3 regions of the Variovorax sp. W1I1 genome follow, and region 3 is predicted to be linked to each of the others. Evidence: predicted binding sites of a transcription regulator. Region 3 holds the regulator's gene; each other region holds the start of a gene.
The links. Region 3 encodes LexA, which represses DNA repair genes until DNA is damaged. Its sites were predicted from a motif close to ACTGTATNNNNATACAGT; they were not measured.
Positions count from the first base shown of each region.

Region 1: QFZ83_RS30900 (ATP-dependent helicase) is a predicted target of LexA. The motif match lies at 4,629-4,646, and genes of this name have one in related genera.
Region 2: QFZ83_RS24070 (putative DNA modification/repair radical SAM protein) is a predicted target of LexA. The motif match lies at 3,749-3,766, and genes of this name have one in related genera.

Region 1 is NZ_JAUSWZ010000001.1:6,626,511-6,633,928, forward strand. Features, by position in the region: gene QFZ83_RS30880 (dipeptide ABC transporter ATP-binding protein) at 1-1,029, shown strand, start outside; gene QFZ83_RS30885 (ABC transporter substrate-binding protein) at 1,068-2,699, shown strand; gene QFZ83_RS30890 (5'-methylthioadenosine/adenosylhomocysteine nucleosidase) at 2,703-3,467, shown strand; gene corA (magnesium/cobalt transporter CorA) at 3,460-4,446, opposite strand; gene QFZ83_RS30900 (ATP-dependent helicase) at 4,660-6,777, shown strand; gene hpf (ribosome hibernation-promoting factor, HPF/YfiA family) at 7,099-7,418, shown strand, end outside.
Region 2 is NZ_JAUSWZ010000001.1:5,134,782-5,142,199, forward strand. Features, by position in the region: gene QFZ83_RS24050 (amidase) at 1-31, shown strand, start outside; gene QFZ83_RS24055 (cupin domain-containing protein) at 110-490, shown strand; gene QFZ83_RS24060 (ureidoglycolate lyase) at 491-1,015, opposite strand; gene QFZ83_RS24065 (UdgX family uracil-DNA binding protein) at 1,012-2,457, opposite strand; gene QFZ83_RS24070 (putative DNA modification/repair radical SAM protein) at 2,469-3,728, opposite strand; gene QFZ83_RS24075 (Rieske (2Fe-2S) protein) at 3,850-4,200, shown strand; gene QFZ83_RS24080 (YbhB/YbcL family Raf kinase inhibitor-like protein) at 4,227-4,781, shown strand; gene QFZ83_RS24085 (hypothetical protein) at 4,834-5,073, shown strand; gene QFZ83_RS24090 (LysR family transcriptional regulator) at 5,058-5,978, opposite strand; gene QFZ83_RS24095 (3-hydroxyacyl-CoA dehydrogenase NAD-binding domain-containing protein) at 6,136-7,418, shown strand, end outside.
Region 3 is NZ_JAUSWZ010000001.1:3,035,288-3,042,705, forward strand. Features, by position in the region: gene lpxK (tetraacyldisaccharide 4'-kinase) at 1-520, shown strand, start outside; gene QFZ83_RS14160 (Trm112 family protein) at 501-683, shown strand; gene kdsB (3-deoxy-manno-octulosonate cytidylyltransferase) at 692-1,465, shown strand; gene adk (adenylate kinase) at 1,590-2,246, shown strand; gene QFZ83_RS14175 (asparaginase) at 2,276-3,238, opposite strand; gene lexA (transcriptional repressor LexA) at 3,312-3,995, shown strand; gene QFZ83_RS14185 (hypothetical protein) at 4,133-4,489, shown strand; gene QFZ83_RS14190 (D-2-hydroxyacid dehydrogenase family protein) at 4,589-5,596, shown strand; gene QFZ83_RS14195 (MFS transporter) at 5,657-6,814, shown strand; gene QFZ83_RS14200 (3-hydroxyacyl-CoA dehydrogenase) at 6,960-7,418, shown strand, end outside.

The sequences.
Region 1 (7,418 bases), 3.6 Mb from region 3:
GGCGCGCCCGGCGACGTCGTGGTCGAAGCGACCAGTCTGCAGCGCACCTACGACGTGCGACGCGGGCTCTTTCGCGCGCCGGCGCATCTGCGCGCGGTGGGCGACATCTCGTTCCGCCTCGAGCGCGGCCGCACGCTGGCGGTGGTGGGCGAATCGGGCTGCGGCAAGTCCACGCTCGCGCGCATGGTCGCGCTGATCGAGAAGCCGACGGCCGGGCAGCTCACGCTCGTCGGCGCCGATGCGGTGAACCCGCCGGCCGAGCGCAAGCGCGAGCTGCGCCAGGCCGTGCAGTTGGTGTTCCAGAACCCCTACGGCTCGCTCAATCCGCGCAAGAAGATTTCGGCCGTGCTCGAAGACCCGCTCGCGATCAACACCACGATGGGGAAGTCGGAGCGCGCTGCAAAGGCACGCGAAATGCTCGCCCGAGTCGGCCTGCGCCCCGAGTACGCGAACCGCTATCCCCACATGTTCTCGGGCGGTCAACGCCAGCGCATCGCGATTGCGCGCGCGCTCATGCTGTCGCCGCGCCTCCTGGTGGCCGACGAGCCGGTGTCGGCGCTCGACGTGTCGATCCAGGCGCAGGTGCTGAACCTGCTGGCCGACCTGCAGGCCGAGTTGGGCCTCGCGTACCTCTTCATTTCGCACGACCTCGGCGTGGTGCGCCACATCGCGCATGACGTGCTCGTGATGTACCTCGGCCATGCGGTGGAGCAGGGCCCGAAGGGGCGCATCTTCGCGCGCCCGCTGCATCCGTACACGCAGGCGCTGCTCGCATCGACGCCGGGGCTCAGCAGCCAGCGCATCGTGCTCAAGGGCGAGCTGCCGTCGCCGCTGAATCCGCCCACGGGCTGCGTCTTCAACACGCGCTGCCAGCACGTGCAGCAGCGCTGCCGCGAAGAGCGCCCCTTGCTGCGCGCGCTCGACGAGCGGCTGGTGGCCTGCCACTACGCAGAGAAGTTCCTCGATGGCACGCCGCCCGTGCGCGCCGATGTTCCCGTGCTCGCCGTTCCGATGGCGACGAATCCCTGAGCTCATCCGTTTTTTCAACCGTGTCTGAAGGAGTCCTCATGAAGACCCAATCCTCCGTTTCGCGCCGCTCACGAATGCTGGCGCTCCTGGCACCGACAGCGCTTGCGGCCCTTACCCTGGCCGCGGGTGCTGTGTCAGCCAAGACGCTGGTGTATTGCTCCGAAGGAAGCCCAGAGAATTTCTATCCGGGCATGAACACCACCGGCACGTCGTTCGACGTGACCACGCAGGTCTACAACACCATCGTCGAGTTCGAGCGCGGCGGCACCAAGGTCATGCCGGGACTCGCTGAAAAGTGGGACATCTCGCCCGACGGCACCGTCTACACCTTTCACCTGCGCAAGGGCGTGAAGTGGCACACCACGAGCAAGAGCTTCAAGCCCACGCGCGACTTCAACGCCGACGACTTCATCTTCATGCTCGAGCGCCAGTGGAAGGAGAGCGATCCGTTCTTCAAGGTCACGAGCCAGAACCACTCGTACTTCAACGACATGGGCATGCCCAAGCTGCTGAAGTCAGTGGACCGCATCGATGACTTCACCGTGAAGATCACGCTCAACCAGGCCGAGGCGCCGTTCCTCGCGAATCTCGCGATGCAGTACGCGGGCATCCAGTCGAAGGAATACGCGATCGCGATGCTCAAGGCCGGCACGCCCGAGAAGGTGGACCAGGACCCGATCGGCACAGGCCCGTTCTACCTGGTGCAGTACCAGAAGGACGCGGTCATCCGCTTCAAGGCCTTCCCGCAGTACTGGGGCGGCAAGGCCAAGATCGACGACCTCGTGTTTGCGATCACGCCCGATGCGTCGGTGCGCTGGGCCAAGCTGCAGAAGGGCGAATGCCACGTCATGCCGTACCCGAACCCGGCCGACCTCGACGCGATCCGCAAGGACCCGAACGTGCAGGTGCTGGAGCAGCCGGGCCTGAACGTCGGCTACCTCTCGTACAACACGACGAAGAAGCCTTTCGACGATGTGCGCGTGCGCAAGGCCATCAACATGGCGATCAACAAGAAGGCGATCATCGACGGCGTCTACCTCACGACTGGCGTTGCGGCGAAGAACCCGATTCCGCCGACCATGTGGTCCTACAACGATGCGATCAAGGACGATCCGTACGACCCCGAAGCCGCGAAGAAGCTCTTGGCGCAGGCCGGGTTCCCCGACGGTTTCTCGACCGACCTGTGGGCCATGCCGGTGCAGCGCCCGTACAACCCGAACGCCAAGCGCATCGCCGAGCTGATGCAGGCCGACCTCGCCAAGATCAACGTCAAGGCTGAGATCAAGAGTTTCGAATGGGGCGAGTACCGCAAGCGCCTGCAGGCCGGCGAGCACCAGATGGGCATGCTGGGCTGGACCGGCGACAACGGCGATCCGGACAACTTCATGTACACGCTCCTGGGCTGCGCCTCGGCCAAGTCGGCGAGCGGCAGCAACATCTCGAAGTTCTGCTACCAGCCGTATGAAGACCTCGTGGTGAAGGCCAAGAGCACGGTGAAACAGGCCGACCGCGACGCGCTCTACAAGAAGGCGCAGGTCATCTTCAAGGAGCAGGCGCCGTGGTTCACCATCGCACACGCGGTGCAACTGAAGCCCGTGCGCAAGGAAGTGATCGACTTCAAGCTGAGCCCGTTCGGTCGCCACACCTTCTACGGCGTGGACATCAAGTAAGCGGTGGCTGAGCCCATCGCCATTGTCGCGGCGATGCACGAGGAGCTGAAGGCGCTCCTCGCGCAGATGCCCGATGAGCAGCGGGTGCGCGTTGCCGGGCGCGACTTCTGGGTCGGCCATCTGCATGGCCAGCCCGTGGTCGCGGTGCTGTCGCGCATCGGCAAGGTCGCCGCGGCGGTGACGGCCACGGTGCTGCTCGAACGCTTCGGCGTGCGGGCCATCGTGTTCAGTGGAGTCGCGGGCGGACTCGCGCCGGGCGTGAATGTCGGCGACGTTGTCGTGGCGACCGAACTGCTTCAGCACGACATGGATGCTTCGCCGCTCTTTCCGAAATACGAAGTGCCCTTGATGGGCGTTTCGCGCTTCACGGCCGACGCTGTCATCAGCGATGCGTTGGCGGTCGTTGCAGAAGAGTCGCTGCGTGACCCGGTGGGGCTGGTGGGGCAGGAGGCCGCCGATGAGTTCGGCCTTCGTTCACCGAAGGTCCATCGCGGCTTGCTGATCAGCGGCGACCGCTTCGTCTCGACCGCCGCCGAAAGCGAAGCGCTGCGGCGCCATCTGCCCGATGCACTCGCGGTGGAAATGGAAGGCGCCGCAGTGGCCCAGGTGTGCCACGACTATGGCGTGCCCTTCGCGGCGATGCGGACGATTTCGGACCGCGCCGACGACGAGGCCCACGGCGACTTCGCGCGCTTCATCGCCGAGGTCGCGAGCCGCTACAGCCTCGCGCTGGTCGGCGCGTGGCTCGCGAGGCTGCCGGCTACTTGAGCCAGCCGCGCCGGCGGAAGTACCACATCGGCACCAGCGCGCTCGCCGCCATCAGCACGATGGCATACGGATAGCCCATGGCCCAGTCGAGCTCGGGCATGAACTTGAAGTTCATGCCGTAGATGCTCGCGATCAGCGTGGGCGGCAGCAGCGCGACGCTCGCCACCGAGAAGATCTTGATGGTCTTGTTCTGGTTGATGTTGATGAAACCGACGGTCGCATCCATCAGGAAGTTGATCTTGTCGAACAGGAAGGCCGTGTGGTTGTCCAGCGATTCGATGTCGCGCAGGATCTGCCGGGCCTCTTCGAACTGCTCGGCGTTGAGCATCTTGCTGCGCATCATGAAGCTCACCGCGCGGCGCGTGTCCATCACGTTGCGGCGGATGCGGCCGTTCAAGTCTTCCTGCCGCGCGATGAGGCCGAGCACCTCGCCGGCCAACTCGTCGGTGACGTTGCCCGAGAGCACTTTCTTGCCGGCGACTTCGAGCTCGTCGTAGATGTTCTCCAGCGTGTCGGCCGAGTATTCGGCGTCGGCGTCGAAGAGTTTGAGCATCACCTCTTTCGCGTCTTCGATCAGCCCCGGCGCGCGGCGTGCGCGCATGCGCAGGAGGCGGAACACGGGCACGTCTTCGTCGTGGATCGAGAACAGCACGCCGCGGCTGCGCAGATCGGTGTTGTGCTGGTTGAGGATGAAAGCCACGCGCACGGTGCGCGGGTCTTCGTCGTCGTCGATCAGGAAGTCGGAACGGATGTGCAGTTCGCCGTTGTCTTCCTCGTAGAAGCGGGCGGATTCCTCGATGTCCTCGTCCATCGCGTCTTCGGGAATCGACAGGCCGTAGTACTGCTTGATCCAGCGCTTTTCCTCGAGCGTGGGGGATTCGAGGTCGACCCAGATCGGCTGGAACTTGGAGAGCTCTTCGAGCGACTCGATCTCTTCCTGGACGAGGCGGCCGTTGGCGAGCGTAAAGATGTTGAGCATGGGCTCACTCCCGGGGATGACTGAAACGGTGGGCGAGGGAGGGGCGCTTTCAATTCCCGGGCCCGGCGCGAGCGCGTCAGAGGGGAGTTGAAAGCTGCCGAGACGGGGCGGTTTCCATGGGGAGTCTCCGGTTGCAGCGAGGCGCGATTATGTCACCGGCCACATGGCGGCAACCTGACTGAACTGGACGGACATACAGTAAAGTCGTGCCCCATGCAGACCGCTGCGTCCCCCGTTTTTTCCGCTGCGCCAAAGACCCAGGCCGAGCGCCTTGCCGCGGCGTTGGCCACGCTCAACGACGACCAGCGCGCAGCCGTCGAGCACGGCGTCGGCGCTGCGGTGGCCGACGATCACCGCCCGCTGCTGGTGATCGCCGGCGCCGGCTCCGGCAAGACCAGCACGCTGGCGCATCGGGTGGCGCACCTGATCGCAGACGGGGTCGATCCGCAGCGCCTGCTGCTGCTGACTTTCTCGCGCCGCGCCGCGCAGGAAATGGAGCGCCGCGCGGGCCAGGTGCTGGCCAAGGTGCTCGGCCTCAAGTCGGAACGCCCGCCCGCGCTGCCGTGGGCCGGCACCTTTCACGGCATCGGGGCGCGGCTCTTGCGCGAGTACGCGCAACAGATCGGACTCGACGAGAACTTCACGATCCACGACCGCGGCGATGCCGAAGACCTGATGGGGCTGGTGCGCCACGAGCTGGGCCTGTCTTCCACGGTCAACCGCTTCCCGCGCAAGGGCACGTGTCTCTCGATCTATTCACGCTGCGTGAACACGCGCGCTTCGGTGGCCGAGGTGCTGAAGGACGCCTTCCCGTGGTGCGGCGAATGGGAGGCCGAGCTCAAGAAGCTGTTCGGCGCCTACGTCGAAGCCAAGCAACAACAGAACGTGCTCGACTATGACGACCTGCTGCTCTACTGGGCCGAGATGGTCGCCGAGCCCGCGCTGGCCGAGGCCGTGGGCGCGCGCTTCGACCACGTGCTGGTCGACGAGTACCAGGACACCAACCTGCTTCAGGCCTCGATCCTGCTGGCGATGAAGCCCGATGGGCGCGGCGTCACGGTGGTGGGGGACGACGCGCAATCGATCTACTCGTTCCGCGGCGCGACGGTGCGCAACATCCTCGATTTCCCTTCGCAGTTCAGTCGGGAGGCAAGGGTGGTCACGTTGGAGCGCAACTACCGCTCGACGCAGCCGATCCTCGATGTGTCGAACCGCGTGATCGCGCAGGCGGCCGAGCGGCACGCCAAGACGCTCTGGACCGACAAGCCCTCCGCCGGCAAGCCGCAACTGGTGCTGGTGCCCGACGAGGCGGGGCAGGCGCGTTGGGTGGCCGACAAGGTGCTCGCGCACCGCGAAGGCGGGCTCGCGCTCAAGTCGCAGGCGGTGCTGTTTCGCACCTCGTCGCACAGCGCTGCGCTCGAACTGGAACTGGCGCGCCGCAACATCCCGTTCGTGAAGTTCGGCGGGCTCAAGTTTCTCGAGGCCTCGCATGTGAAGGACCTGCTCGCCGTGCTGAGGTTTGCCCAGAACCCGCGCGGGCGCATGGCGGGCTTTCGCGTCACGCAGCTGATTCCGGGCATCGGGCCCATCACCGGCACGCGCTTGCTCGATGCGATGGACCAGGCGGCCGATCCGGCCGCGGCCGTGCGCGACTTCGTGCCGCCGTCCGCGGCACGCGAGCAGTGGGCCGGGTTCGCCGAGGCCTACGCCGCGTTGCGTGCGCCGTCGCTGGCGTGGCCGGCCGATGTGGAGCTGGCGATGGGCTGGTATCTGCCGCACCTGGAGCGGCTCTACGACGACACCTCCGGCGTGCGCCGTCAGGACGTGGAGCAACTGGTGCGCCTCGCCGCCGGCTACGGTTCGCGTGAGCGCTTCCTGACCGAGCTCACGCTCGATCCGCCCGAAGCCACGAGCGATCGTCCGGGGCCGCCGCTGCTCGATGAGGACTACCTGATCCTTTCCACCATCCATTCGGCTAAGGGCCAGGAATGGAACTCGGTGCATGTGCTCAATGTGGTCGACGGCTGCCTGCCGGCCGATGTGGCGCAGAGCGCGCACGAACTCGAGGAAGAGCGGCGCCTGCTCTATGTCGCGATGACGCGGGCCCGCGACCACCTGCACCTCCTGGTGCCGCAGCGCTTCTACATCACGCAGCAGGCGGTGCGGGGCGACCGGCATCTCTATGCGAATCGCACGCGCTTCATCACGGAATCGGATCTCGCTGGCTTCGAGCAGCAGACCTGGCCACCACCGCCGGTACAGCCGCCCGCGGTGCCTCCGCCCGCCGCCGTGATCGACTTGCGCAACCGCATGCGCGCGGCCTGGCGCTGAAGCGGCTGGCCCTTCGCCCGGGAGGGTCACCGGGCGAGAAGCGCGTTAACACTTGCAAGCAAAGCGCCACGAAGGCGGGCCAAGCTGCAAGGGCAGCTATGGATTCAATAGCGGATTGAAGCAGGCCCCAGGCGCTCTCGCCACCCGGAGAACCCAGGTATTGCAATACCGTGACAGCTTGGGCATAGTGAATCGACCGACCCCTCTTTCTTCCCCTTCCTCCTCTTCTCTCCCTTCTCCCGCACCACACCTGTTTCGCCGGCCACGCTCCATTCCGGAGCGGGGTCATTTCCCCAACCGTCAATTCTCAGGAGGTCATTCATGAATTTGACGATCAGCGGTCATCACCTCGACGTCACCCCTGCCTTGCGCACCTACGTCACGAGCAAGCTGGACCGGATCACACGGCACTTCGACCAGGTGGTCGATGTGAAGGTGATCCTCACGGTGGAAAAGCAGAAGGAAAAGGAACGCCGCCAAAGGGCGGAGTGCAACATTCACGTCAAGGGCAATGACATGTTCGCGGAGTCGAGCCACGCTGATCTCTACGCTGCGGTCGATGAGCTGGTCGACAAGCTCGACCGCCAGGTGGTTCGCCACAAGGACCGCCTGCAGGACCACCATCACGTGGCGCCCAAGCG
Region 2 (7,418 bases), 2.1 Mb from region 3:
GATCGCGCTGGCCGAGCGCATCGCGGGTTAGTGCAAGGTAGTGCCGAGGGCGTGCGAGATCGTGCGGCCTGGGGTAGGCTGCCACTCCCACGTCCTGCACAGAAGCCTCATGTCGAACACCCACCAGGTCAGCACCCCCAAGGAAATCGCCGCCTCTCTCACCGAGTTCTGGTCGCCGCGCGTCGTCGCCGAAGTCGACGACGCCTACATCAAGGTCGCCAAGGTCCAGGGCTCGCTCGCCTGGCACAGCCATGACGACGAAGACGAGCTGTTCATGGTGCTCAAGGGCCGTTTGCGCATCGAGATGGAAGCCGGCCCCGTCGATCTCGGCGAGGGCGAGATGTTCGTCGTGCCCAAGGGCGTGCGGCACAACCCCGTCGCCGACGAGGAATGCCACCTGATGCTCATCGAGCGCAAGACCACGCTGCACACCGGCAGCACCGTCACCGAGAAGACGCGCTCGCTCGCGGACCAGCTGCGCCCTGTCTGATCAGCGCGACGCGGCAGCCACGATGCGCAGCGGCTCCTGCAGCCAGCAGACATCGCAGTCGACCGCAGCCGCCGCCCGCTCGATCACCACGAAGTCCCCCGCATCGACCGCGAGCAGTGCGTGGTGCCAGGTGCCGGGCGCGAGCACCACGCCTTGATGCCCGTCGGTGACGAAGGCCGCGAGATCGCTGTGCGACACCGGCGCATCGCCGGCCCGCGCCACCACGATCACGAAGCGCCGCTCGCCCAGCGGAACGAAGGTCTGGCTGCCGAGCGCATGCCGTTCCATCTCCGTGACCTCGTGCGGAAAGCTTCGCGCCTGCGCGCGGAACAGCGCGAGCATCGGCCGGCCGCCGTCGGCATCGAGTTGCAGATCGCCGAGCAGATCGAACCGCCGTGCGTTGCCGCCGTTGATGAAGCGGCCTTCGCCGGTCGGAGCCTCGATCACCGTGCCGAAGGGCGCAAAGGCCGTGGATGTGAGCGGTTGCGCAACGAGCGGCGCTGCAAGGGGCGATTCGGCATTCATGCCGCGATTGCAGCAGAAACCGTGCCGCGCGCGCGTTCAAGGTCGTCCAGCCAGCGGGCATAGGCCTCGGCGCGCTCGCCGTCCGCGAGCCGCAGCAGCGCGGAAGGATGCAGGGTCACGAACACCGGCCTGCCATCGCGGCGTTCGTGCAGCCACGCCCCGCGCTCGGCCTGCACTGCCACCGGCCGGCCCAGCAACGCGCGCGCCGCCGTGGCGCCGAGCGCCACCAGCCCTTCCGGCCTCACGAGCGATATCTCGCTGTCGAGCCAGTGCGCGCAGGCGTCGGCCTCGCGCTGCGCCGCGGTCTTGTGGATGCGGCGCTTGCCGCGCAGCTCGTACTTGAAATGCTTGACGGCGTTGGCGAGGTACACGCTGTCGCGCGCCCAGCCCAATTGCGCCATCGCGCGGTCGAGCAACTGGCCCGCCGGGCCGACGAAGGGGCGGCCGGCCAGGTCTTCCTGGTCGCCGGGCTGCTCGCCGACGAGCATGTGCCGCGGCGCGAGCGGGCCTTCGCCGCACACGGCCTGCGTGGCGAGCGCGCCGATGGGGCAGGCGCGGCAGGCGTGCGCGGCCGCGCGCAACTCGCCCAGGTCGGCGGGCGCCACGCCATCAGCGGGCCGCACATGCAACGCAATGGGCGCACGGATGCGCCGTGCCGCCGTGGGCGGCGCATCGATCATCGACTGGCTGCGCGCCTCGGCTGCGTCCGTGAGCGGCTGGATCAGCGCGGCCTCGGGCAGGTTGTGCCAGTAGCGGCGCGGCATCTCGCGCCGCATCATCGCGACCTTCAGGCGCGCGGGGTTGAAGATGTGCTCGTAGTAGGTGAGCCAGAGCTGTTCGCCCGCATCGGGCGGCGGCTTCTCGCGGCGGTCGGCGCCGTCGCGGAAGGCCAGCGTCTCGCCGTTCCATTCGACACAACGCTCGGGCGTAAGGATGGCCCAGCGCATCTGCGCGAAGCGGCGCGCGAAGAACGGTGCGTTGGCCTCGACGATGTGGTGGTCGGGCTCGAACCAGGCGACGTGGCGCTCGAGCCCGTCGTCGCCCATCACCCGGGTGAAGCGCACGAAGGCGCGCATCTTGTGGATGTCGCGGTGCACGGCCTTGGCCATCAGCTGCGCCTGCATCATGTCGGCGTCGAGCGGGTCGTGCCGCAGGGCGGGCTCGTGCGCGAGGCGCCACAGCAGGCGGTACATCAGGGCGAAGCGCTGCGGGTCGCGGTGCAGGATCACATCGCCGCACAGCGCGACGAAGGACGCGGGCACGGCGTGCGGCGCGCCGGCGATGAGCGGTGTTGGCGACACCTCGCTCGTCTCGTCGAAGAGGCCGGCAACCCGCTCCCCATTCCATTCGACCTGCTCCGGCGGCACGCCCCCGGCCAGCAGTTGCCGCGCGTGACGGCGGAAGGCGTCGAGATCGATCGGGTTGTCGAGCCGCACGTGCATCGGAGGCCCGCTCAGAACAATGCGGCTTGCGTCGGTTGCGCGGTGGGCGCCGGTACCGCCGCCGCCATCGCACCCACCGCGGGCCGGTGCCCATCCGCCACCACGAACGGCAGCACCTTGCGCGCCGGCACATGCAGCCGCCGCAGGTCGTCCGCCCGCACCCGGCGCACGCGCCGCGCCTGCAGCAGGCGCTCGACCGCCTTCACGCCCAGGCCGGGCACGCGCAGCAGCATCTCGCGCGGCGCGTGGTTCAGGTCGACCGGGAAACGCTCGGCATGCGCGAGCGCCCAGGCCATCTTGGGATCGACGTCGAGCCGCAGCAGGCCGTCGGGCGCGGCCACGATTTCCTGGTGCTCGAAGCCGTAGAAGCGCATGAGCCAGTCGGCCTGGTAGAGCCGGTGCTCGCGCATCAACGGCGGCGCGACCAGCGGCAACGCGCGCGCCGCATCGGGGATGGGGCTGAAGGCCGAGTAGTACACGCGCTTCAGCTTGTAGGCGCCGTAGAGCGTGGCGCTCGAGGCAAGGATGTGGCGGTCGTCGGTGGCGTCGGCGCCCACGATCATCTGCGTGCTCTGGCCCGCGGGCGCGAAGGGTGGCGGCTTGGCGGCTGTGGGCGCGGCGCCGGGCAGCGCGCGGATCGGCACCACCCGGCGCGCCTCCTCGCGCGTGTCGTCGATGCGCAGCCGCAACCGCGCCATGGAACGTCGGATCGCGCTCTCGTCCTTCTCGGGCGCGAGCGCCTGCAGGCCTTCGGTGGTGGGCATCTCGACATTGATGCTGAGCCGGTCGGCATAACGACCGGCGCGGGCGATGAGTTCGTCGCTGGCGTCGGGAATGGTCTTCAGGTGGATGTAGCCGCGAAAGTCGTGGTCTTCGCGCAGTTGGCGCGCCACCTCGACCACCTGCTCCATCGTGTGGTCGGGCGACTTGATGATCCCGCTGGAGAGAAACAGGCCCTCGATGCAGTTGCGGCGGTAGAAGTCGAGCGTGAGCTGCACCACCTCCTCGACGCGGAAACGCGCGCGCGGCACATTGCTCGAAGCACGGTTGACGCAGTAGAGGCAGTCGTACTGGCAGTGGTTGGTGAGCAGCACCTTCAGGAGCGAGATGCAGCGGCCGTCGGGCGCGTAGCTGTGGCAGATGCCGGCGCCCTCTGTCGAGCCGATGCCGCGGCCGCCGAGCGAGTCGCGCGGCTGCGAGCCGCTGGATGCGCACGAGGCGTCGTACTTGGCGGCGTCCGCAAGGATGGCGAGTTTGCGCTGGATATCCACGGTTTTGCTGGGCTGAAAATACTGTATGAATATACAGTTTTCGAGAACCCATGTCGGAAGAAGGCGCAAGCTGGCCACGTTGCATTGCCCGGCGCGAAGCCCTCGGCTACGCTCGGCGCCGATGACGCTTTCTCCCCCACGCGACGCCGCGGCCCCGCGCCTGATTTCCTCGAAGCTCGCCGACGGCGGCCTGGCTGCCACGTTCACTGCGCCCGACGGCACACCCGCCTTCGCGGTCCGGTGGCACGGCGGCGTGCACGGCTACCTCAACCAATGTCCGCACGCGGGCGGCCCGCTCGACTTCGAGGGCCAGGTCCTCGAAAGCTCGGGCCGCTTTTTGATGTGCGCGCGGCACGGCGCGATCTTCGAGCCGGACACCGGCAAGTGCGTCGGCGGCCCCTGCCGCGGCGCGCGGCTCACGCCCGTGGCGCTGCGCGAAGACGAAGAGGGCCACGTGTGGCTCACCGATTGATCGACAACAACCACCCTGGAAAACACATGCACACCCTCTCCATCTCGACCGTCGCCCTTGCGGCGCTTCTCTCGGGTTGCGGCGCCATGGCCCCCGCCACCGGCGGCAAGGCGCCCACCGGCATGAAAGTCACCTCCACCGCCTTCGCCGACAACGGCACCATTCCCGCCGAGCACGCCGGTGTCGGCGACTGCGGCGGCAAGAACGTCTCGATGCCCGTGGCCTGGACGCAGTTGCCCGCCAAGGCGAAGTCGGTCGCGGTGCTGCTGTCCGATCCGGACGGCGCGATGGGCCTGGGCGTCTCGCACTGGGTGGCCTACAACATCCCGGCCGAGCGCGGCCAGCTCAAGGCGAACGAGACGGGCGGCTTCACCGTGGGCACGAACGTGGCGGGCGCGACGGCCTACCGCGGCATGTGCCCGCCGGTCGGCGACCATCCGCACCACTACGTGCTGACCGTGGTCGCATCCGACCTCGCACCGGGCGCGCTGCCGGCCGGACTCACGCGCGATGCGCTGCTCGCGGCGCTCAAGGGGCACGCGCTGGGCGGGCAGAGCGTGGTGGGGCTCTACAGCCGCTAAAGTCGCGCACTTCTTTTCTTTCCACCACCGCGCGCAGCGATGCGCGTTCACGATGCGCCGCTTCACCGCCCTTTTTGCTCTCGTCGCCACCGCCCTGGCCGCAGGATGCGTGTCGCGTCCCGCGCCCCGCGTCACCTTTCTCAACGACGGCGTGCTCAAGTCGCCCAGCGCGCAGGACGCGGAAAACTACTGCCGCAATTTCGGTGCGCCGATGCGCTTCCTGAGCGCTGCAGGCTCGGAAATCCCGGCCGCGCAGGTCCCCGCCGGGGAAGTGATCTACCGCTGCGACTGATCGCCCGGCGGCGCACCGGCCGCCCGGGCCCGCTCCAGGATGAAGTCGATGAAAGTGCGGATCGCGCGCGTGTGCTGCCGGTTCGGCATGTAGAGCATGAACATCTGCGTGCCGAAGATACTGAGGCGCCAGTCGTCCAGCGTGGTCAGCACCTCGCCCTTGCGAACGTCTTCCTGCACCACGTAGTCGGGCACGAGGCCGATGCCCAGGCCCGCGAGGATCGCCTGGCGCAGGAACAGGAAATTCTCTGAGATCAGCGTCGGCTCCAGGATCACCTCGCGCCGCGTTTCCCCTTGGTAAGCCGACACGCGCAGTTGCCGGCCGATGACCGCGGCCGTGACCACCGGCGCGCCCTGCAGTTCGTCGAGCTGTACAGGCAGCGGATGTTTTTCCGCGTAGTCACGTGAGGCGCACGCCACGTAGCGCACCGGCCCCAAGTCGCGCGCCACCAGGTTCTGCGGCGGCTCGGGGATCACGCGCACCGCGATGTCGACCTCGTCGCGCAGCAAGTCCTCGATGCGGTTCTCGAACACCACGTCCAGCACGATGCCGGGGTACTGGCGCTTGAAGTCGATCAGCCAGTCGGCCATGACCAGTTGCCCATAGCCGCTGGGCACGCTCAGCCGCACGCGGCCCTGCAGGCCTTCACCCAGCGTGGTGACCGATTCGCGCGCGGCCAGCAGTTCGGTCTGGATCGCCACCCCGTGCTGGTAGAGCCTGAGGCCGATTTCGGTCGGCTCGGCGCGCCGCGTGGTGCGCCGCACGAGCTGCGCGCCGACCGAGCGCTCCAGCTGGTTCAGGTGGTAGCTGACGTTGGCGCGGCTCATCTTGAGCCGGCGCGCCGCGGCGCTCAGGTTGCCGGCGTCAAGGATTTCCACCAGCAGGGTGAGCGATTGAAGGTCCATCTAACGATTGTGTCAAAAATCCTTTGACAGTCTGTCAACCGTCTATGCAATTGTCAAAGCCGCAATGCGGGCCAAGAATGCGGGGTTCACCCCCAGAGCCTCGGGCCCCTCGCGAATGCATCCGCGTCGAGGGCCCGCCAACGCAAGAGACAAGCACATGGCCACCACCACTCCGAGCCCCTCCACGTCCTCCGGTCCCGTCACCTTCGAACGTCCTGGCGACGTGTTCGTGGTGACCATCGACAACCCGCCCGTCAACGCCCTGGGCGTGGATGTGCGCCGCGGCCTCGTGGCCGCCATCGCCGCAGCCGAGGCCGACAGCGCGGCCAAGGCGGTGCTGATCGTCGGCGCCGGCCGCAACTTCATCGCGGGCGCGGACATCCGCGAATTCGGCAAGCCGCCGCAGGCACCGTCGCTGCCCGAGGCGTGCCTTGCGATCGAGAACTGCACGAAGCCGGTCGTCGTCGCCATCCACGGCGCGGCGCTCGGCGGCGGTCTCGAAGTGGCGCTCTCGGCGCACTACCGCATCGCCTCGCCCACCGCCAAGCTGGGCCTGCCCGAAGTGGCGCTGGGCCTCCTGCCCGGCTCCGGCGGCACGCAGCGCGCGCCGCGCCTCATCGGCGTGAAGCCCGCGCTCGAGCTGATGCTCAGCGGTCGCCATGCGGGCGCGAAGGAAGCGCTGTCGCTCGGCCTCGTCGACCGCCTGGGCACCGAAGCCGACGCCCGCGCCGAAGGCCTCGCCTACGCAGAGGAACTCGTCGCCGCCAAGGCCCCGGTGCGCCGCACGCGCGAAGCCACCGGCCTTGCCGACAAGGACGCGAGCCGCGCCGCCCTCGAAGCCGCGCGCGCCGACACCGCCAAGAAGAGCCGCGGCCTCTTCTCGCCGATGAAGATCATCGAAGCCGTCGAAGGCGCGCTCACCCTGCCCTTCGACGAAGGCATGGCACTGGAACGCAAGCTCTTCATGCAGTGCATCGACAGCCCGCAGCGCGCCGGCCTGATCCACGCCTTCTTCGCCGAGCGCGAAGTGCTGAAGGCGCCGGAAACCAAGTCCGCCAGCCCGCGCAAGCTCGAATCGGCCGGCATCGTCGGCGGCGGCACCATGGGCGCGGGCATCGCGGTGGCGATGCTCGATGCGGGTCTGCCCGTGACCATGATCGAGCGCGACGAGCCCAGCCTCGCGCGCGGCCGCCAGCATGTCGAGAAGGTGTACGACGGCCTCATCGCCAAGGGCCGCATGACGCCCGAGGCCAAGGCTGCGGTGATGGCGCGCTTCAGCGGTTCCACGTCGTATGACGCGCTGGCCAATGTCGACATCGTGGTCGAAGCCGTGTTCGAAGAGATGGGCGTGAAGAAGGCCGTGTTCGCCGAGCTCGACCGCGTCTGCAAGCCCGGCGCGGTGCTCGCCACCAACACCTCGTACCTGGACATCGACGAGAT
Region 3 (7,418 bases):
GGCACGCGACATCGAAATCTGCGTGTTCGACAACCGCGGCATCGGCAACGGCTGGCTGTTGCCCGCAGGCCTGTTGCGCGAGCCTTGGCCACGTCGTTGCGACTTGGTGCTTCACAGCGGCGAGAGGCCTGCTTTTTCGGGTGGCTACACCGCCACGCGCAGTCTTGCGCAGGATGCGGTTGCAAGCGATGGACAGCGCGTTCCTCTGGAAGCGCTCACGGGCAAGCCGCTGATCGCGCTGGCAGCCATCGCGCGGCCCGAGGGGTTCTTCGACATGCTGCGTGCACGCGGTCTCACGCTCACCGAAACCATCGCACTGCCCGATCACCATGACTTCGATGCTTGGCAGCGCCCGTCCGGCAGCGAATACACCCTGCTGTGCACCGAGAAAGATGCGGTCAAGCTGTGGCGCAAAGCGCCCGATGCGCTGGCCGTGCCGCTGCACTTCGAACCCGCCCCGGAATTCTTCGCCGCGCTCGACGCAAAGCTATCATCGCCCGATGGATACCAAGCTGCTTGAACTGCTCGTCTGCCCTGTCACCAAGGGCCCCCTGACCTGGAACGCCGAGAAGCAGGAGCTGTGCTCCCGCAGCGCCCGCCTCGCCTACCCGGTGCGCGACGGCATCCCGGTGCTGCTCGAGAACGAGGCGCGCACGTTGTCCGACGAAGAGCTGGGTCTGTGACCGGCTCCGTGAGCTTCACCGTTCTGGTGCCGGCACGCCTCGCCTCCACGCGGCTGCCCAACAAACCACTTGCCGATATCGCGGGCCTGCCGATGGTGGTGCGTGTTGCGCAACGCGCGAGCCAGTCCGGCGCATCGCGCGTTGTTGTGGCCGGAGACGATGCGTCCATCGTTTCGGCCTGCAAGGCGCACGGCGTCGAAGCCATCCTCACTCGCCAGGACCATCCGAGCGGCACCGACCGGCTGGCTGAAGCGTGCGAGCAACTGGGCCTCGATGGCGACGAGATCGTCGTCAACGTACAAGGCGACGAGCCGCTCATCGACCCGGAGCTGATCGACGCCGTGGCGGCGGCGCTGGCCCTTCATCCCGAGGCCGCGATGAGTACAGCGGCCCACGAGATCGACTCGATCAGCGACTTCATGAACCCGAACGTGGTGAAGGCGGTGCTCGACGCCCAGGGCAACGCGCTCTACTTCAGCCGCGCGCCGATCCCCTGGTGGCGCGATGGCTCGGTTGGGGGTGCGGCACCAACCGCGCTGCCTTTGCCTGCGCCGCTGCGCCACATCGGCATCTATGGCTATCGCGCCGGCTTCGTGCGGAAATTTCCGTCGCTGCCGCCAGCGCCGGTCGAAGCCACCGAAGCACTCGAGCAATTGCGCGCTCTCTGGCATGGGCATCGCATCGCGGTGCATGTGAGCCATGTCGCGCCCGGGCCGGGCATCGACACCCCTGAGGATCTGGCGCGCGTGCGTGCCGTCTTTGCTGCCGGGTCCGCCTCCTAAGACGTGCGCCGCGGAGGGAATTCCCTATGGGGACGCATGCTATCCTCGACGTGAAATCCGCCTCGCCCAGCCCTCGGGCCGTCGCTTGGCGTGACACAAAATCTAAGAACCGTCCGAGGACACCATGAGACTAATTTTGCTGGGCGCGCCCGGGGCGGGCAAAGGCACGCAAGCGGCCTTCATCTGCCAGAAATACGGCATCCCCCAAATCTCGACCGGCGACATGCTGCGCGCCGCCGTCAAGGCCGGCACGCCGCTCGGATTGCAGGCCAAGGCCGTCATGGATGCAGGCGCACTGGTGAGCGACGACCTGATCATCAACCTCGTGAAAGAGCGCATCGCCCAGCCCGACTGCGCCGACGGTTTTCTGTTCGACGGTTTCCCGCGCACCATTCCACAGGCCGATGCCATGAAGGCCGCGGGCGTCAAGCTCGACTACGTGCTCGAGATCGACGTGCCCTTCAGCGACATCATCGAACGCATGAGTGGCCGCCGTTCGCACCCGGCATCGGGCCGCACCTACCACGTCAAGTTCAACCCGCCCAAGATCGAAGGCAAGGACGACGTGACCGGCGAAGACCTGATCCAGCGCGAGGACGACAAGGAAGAAACCGTGGGCAAGCGGCTCGACGTGTACAGCCAGCAGACGCGTCCTCTGGTCGACTACTACTCCGCCTGGGCCAAGGCCGATCCGGCCGCTGCGCCGAAGTACCGCGCGATCAAGGGCGTCGGCACAGTCGACGAAATCACGCAACGTGCCCTGGCGGCATTGAGCAGCTGATCCCTGCCGCCCTTCGACAGGGCGGCTATCTAATCCCCCAGTAGTTCCAGCATCAGCGCGATGCGCGCCTTCACGGGTGTGAGCGCGCCTGCGTCACGCAGCCGGTCATCGGTCTTCGGCAGGATGCGGCCATTGGTACAGCGCGTCGCGCGCAGCACCGCAACGCCCGCGTCCTGCGCCTTGAACGCCGCAGCTTCCAACGCGTGATGCACGGTGCCATTGCCGGTGGTGGCTAGGACCAGACCGCGGACAGGTTCGTCCGCGCCCTCCCGAAGAAGCGCATCGATGATTGCGCCGCTCGCACCAGCGTGGCTCATGACGATCTCGACCCGCGGCCAAGGTCCTGATGCGCTCAGTGCCTTCGACGCTTGGGATGACGACGACGTCGGCCACTCCCTCACGCGCCGCACTGCGCCCTCTTCCACGTAGCCAATCGGCCCTGCATCGCCGGATGCGAAGGCATCGAGGCGGTACGTGTGCACCTTCTGCACTTCCACCCCGCTGTGGACCGTGCCGGCGCATACCGCCGTCACGCCCTGGGCGCCCGCCGTCGCCGCGACGGCGATGGCATCCCGCACGTTCTGCGGACCATCCGGCGAAAGCGCAGTGGCCGGGCGCATCGCGCAAGTCAGCACCACGGGCTTCGCCGGTGCCAGCACCGAATGAAGGAAGAAAGCCGTCTCCTCGAGCGTGTCGGTACCGTGGGTGATCACCACACCGGCCACGTCAGGTTGCGCCAGCCAATGCACGCACCGTTGCGCGAGCTTCTGCCAGATGTCGAAGGCCATGTCCTTGCTGTCGACCTGCGCCACCTGCTCCGCCAGCAGCGCGATGCCCTCGGGTGCCTCGATGCTGCCCAGCAGGTCCGCCACATCGACTTGCCCAGCGGTGTAGCCGATGTTGTCACCGCTGCTGGAGGCCCTTCCGGCGATGGTCCCGCCGGTGCCCAGAACCACCACGCGACGCACTTCGGGCAACGGCAAATTGGCCATGACTTGTCAACTTCCAAAAACTGGTTAAAAATACAGGTACTGGATATCTAGCCAGTGCCGCAAGGAACCACATATGCAGTTCGCCGTGAAGCTTACCGCCCGCCAGCAGCAGATTCTCGACTTGATCCAGAGCGCTATTGCGCGCACTGGTGCCCCGCCCACACGCGCCGAAATCGCCAATGAGCTGGGGTTCAAGTCGGCCAACGCCGCCGAAGAGCACCTGCAGGCGCTGGCCCGCAAGGGCGTGATCGAACTTGTCAGCGGCACCTCGCGCGGCATTCGACTCAAGGGCGACGCGCTGCGTTCGCTCAACGAAACGCGCCATCGCGAAGGCGGGCAGTTCTCGCTCTCGCTGCCCGGCATGGCGCAGCTGGCGCTGCCGCTCATCGGCCGTGTTGCGGCAGGCTCGCCCATCCTGGCGCAAGAGCATGTCGACCAGACCTACTACGTCGAGAACACGCTGTTCCAGCGCCAGCCCGATTACCTGCTCAAGGTGCGCGGCATGTCGATGCGCGACGCCGGCATCATGGATGGCGACCTGCTCGCCGTGCAGGCAACCAAGGAAGCGCGCAATGGCCAGATCGTGGTCGCGCGCCTGGGCGACGAAGTCACCGTCAAGCGCCTGAAGCGCAACAAGCAGGTGATCGAGCTGCATGCCGAGAACCCCGACTACCCGACCATCATCGTCCAGCCCGGCGAGCCTTTCGAAATCGAAGGCCTCGCGGTCGGCCTCATCCGCAACACCATGCTGATGTAGGCCTCACGGCCTGCTTGCAGCAGCACCCATCCGGCCGCAACAGGTGGCGGGCGTATGGCGCGAAGTCGCCATCACCCTGTCGCGGCCGATTCAAGAAATCCTGCCTGTGTTCAACCTCAGACTTTTTTGGAGTTCACATGGGAATCGCCCTCCTCGCCATCGCTGATTTCTGGATGCCGCTGCAATCGCTTGCAAGCCGCCTCATCCCCGCCCGCCGTGCCCCTCACCGGGACAGCAACGAAACCGCCGCCGGCCTGCGCTACGTGGCCGTGCGCCCCGCCTGCACCACGCGCACCGCTGGTACGCCTGCACCGACGGCAACCGCCACCGCGCCGGCACGCCCACTGCGTGTAGTTCGCGTGATCGACGGAAAAAGCCGGGACCGCAGCCGCATGGTGATCTCGGGCCGCATGGCCGATGTCTGTGCGGAGCTCGACCGACTGGCAGCGCTCGAAGCCGCTGAAACCGCGCCCAGCTCCACGCGCCTGCACTGAGGCATTTCCCCCGGCGAGCCGCTCCAGAAGCGCCCCGGGGTGGGTATCCAAACGTTCACCGGCGCGACAGCCCAATGCTGCGAGGCACAATGGCACGCCATGAACATTGTGATCCTCGACGATTACCAGGACGCCGTGCGCAAGCTGCGCTGCGCCGCCAAGCTGGACGCGTACGCGGCCAAGGTCTACACCAACACGGTCAAGGGCATCGGCCAACTGTCGGTTCGCCTGAAAGACGCCGACGTGATCGTGCTGATTCGCGAGCGCACCCAGATCTCGCGCCAGCTCATCGAAAAGCTGCCCAAGCTCAAGCTCATTTCGCAGACCGGGCGCGTCGGCGGCCACATCGACGTCAATGCCTGCACCGAGCGCGGCGTGGCAGTGGCCGAGGGCTCGGGCTCTCCGCAGGCACCGGCCGAACTCACCTGGGCGCTGATCATGGCGGCCATGCGCCGGCTGCCGCAGTACATCAGCAACTTGAAGCACGGGGCGTGGCAGCAATCGGGTCTCAAGTCGGCCTCGATGCCGCCCAATTTCGGGCTCGGCTCGGTGCTCAAGGGCAAGACGCTCTGCATCTGGGGCTATGGCCGCATCGGCCAGTTGGTCGCGCGCTACGGGCAGGCCTTCGGCATGCAGGTGGTGATCTGGGGGCGAGAGGCAAGCTGCGCCAAGGCGCGCTCCGACGGCTTCCAGGTCGCGCAGAACCGGCACGAATTCTTTGCCGCGGCGGACGTGCTCTCGGTGCACCTGCGGCTGAACGAGGAAACCAACGGCCTCGTCACCCTCGAAGACCTGTCGCGCATGAAGCCGACAGCGCTCTTCGTGAACACTTCCCGCGCCGAACTGGTCGAGGCCGATGCCCTGCTCGCCGCGCTCAATCGCGGACGCCCGGGCCTCGCGGCCATCGACGTGTTCGAGAGCGAGCCGCCGCTGCAGGGCCACGCGCTGCTGCGCTTGGAGAACTGCATCTGCACGCCGCACATCGGCTATGTGGAGCAGGACAGCTACGAGAGCTACTTCGGCCAGGCTTTCGACAACGTCGTGAGCTTCATCAAGGGCAATCCCACCAACATCGTGAATCCCGGCGCCTTGCAGGTCCGCCGGTGAGTTCATGAGCCGCCGGGCCGCCCCAAGGCGAATCTCGCAGCCGAAGGCGCAGGTCATTCGATGAGCCGGCCTGCGCCCCGGGGCGCGCTCTGGGCGCTGCTCGCCGGCAATTTCGTGATCGGCACCGGCGTGATGGTGGTGCCCGGCACGCTCAACGAGATCAGCACATCGCTTGCTGTCACCGCTGCGACAGCGGGCCAGCTGATCACCGCCGCCGCGATCGTGATGTGCCTCGGCGCACCGCTGCTGGCGGCCCTGGTCGCGGGCTGGGACCGCCGCCAACTCCTGGCCCTCACGCTCCTCTGGTACGCCGCCGGACACGCCCTCTCCTCGCTCATGCCGAGCTTCGCCGCGCTTTTGCCGGTTCGCATGCTCACGGTGATTGCGCCGGCGATCTTCACGCCCCAGGCCGCGGCCTGCGCCGGCATGCTCGTGCCGCCGGAACACCGCGGCCGCGCCGTCACCTTCGTCTTCCTCGGCTGGTCGATGGCCTCGGTGCTGGGCCTGCCCATCGGCGCGCTGATCGGCGGCCACCTCGGCTGGCGCATGGCCTTCATGGCCATTGCGATGCTCAGCATCGTCAGCGCCGCCTCGATCTGGCTCACGCTGCCCACCGGCATCCGGCCTGCCGCGCTCACAGCCGCCGCGTGGTCTCGCGTGCTGCGCAGCCCGGTGCTGATGGGCATCGTTTCAGTCACGGCGCTCCAGGGCTCGGGGCAGTTCGTGCTCTTCAGCTATTTCGGGCCGATCCTCAAGCAGAGCTTCGGTGCGGATGCCAACACGCTGAGCCTGATGTGGGCGCTGTTCGGTGCCTTCGGGCTGATCGGCAACATGGTGGTCAGCCGCTACATCGACCGCGTGGGCGCCGGCCGGATGGTGCTTCTGACGTCCTCGCTGATCGCCTTGAGCCTGCTGCTCTGGCCGTTCGCCAGCACGCTCGCCTGGCTCGCGGTGGTGATCGTGCCTTGGGGCATCGGCTGCTTCGCCACCAACTCGGCGCAGCAGGCGCGGCTCGTAGGGCTTGCGCCCGCGCTCGCGCCTGGCTCCGTCGCGCTCAACAGTTCGGGCATCTACATCGGCCAGGCTGTCGGCGCGGCGCTCGGCGGCTGGCTGCTGGCGAACGACGCCGCGCCGTGGATGAGCCGGGTCGGCCTGGCGCTGCTGCTGCTTGCCATTGGCCTCAGCGTAACCATCGACCGCAGCCGCCGCGCGGCCTGAAAAACACGAAGCCCGCGTAAGACCCGGGACGCATCGCCCGCGCGGGATTGCAAAATCGGAGTCTGCCGACGCTCGCCAGCCGCTTTCCGGCCAGCACCTGCGCGTCAGGCCCTCACACCACTCAACCAGCGAAAATCTCTATCAAATGACAGTGAACTACCAACGGATCGGGCTCATCGGCGCGGGCGCCATGGGTCGCGGCATCGCGCAGATCGCCGCGCAGGCCGGCAGCGAAGTGCTGCTGCTCGACAGCTTTGCAGGCGCCGCCGAACGCGGACGCGAAGCCCTCATAGCCCAATGGAACAAGCTGCAAGAAAAGGGCAAGCTCGACGCCGCAGCGCGCGATGCGCAGATCGCACGCGTAAAGGCCGTCGATTCGATCCAGGCGCTGGCTGGCTGCGACCTCGTGATCGAGGCCGTGATCGAAGACCTCGAAGTCAAGCGCAAGCTCTTCCGCGAAATCGAGGCCGTAGTGGCTCCGACGGCCACGCTGGTGACCAACACCTCTTCGCTCTCCGTGACGGCTATCGCGGCCGGGCTCGCGCATCCCGAGCGCTTCGCAGGCTTTCACTTCTTCAACCCCGTGCCCCTGATGAAGGTGGTC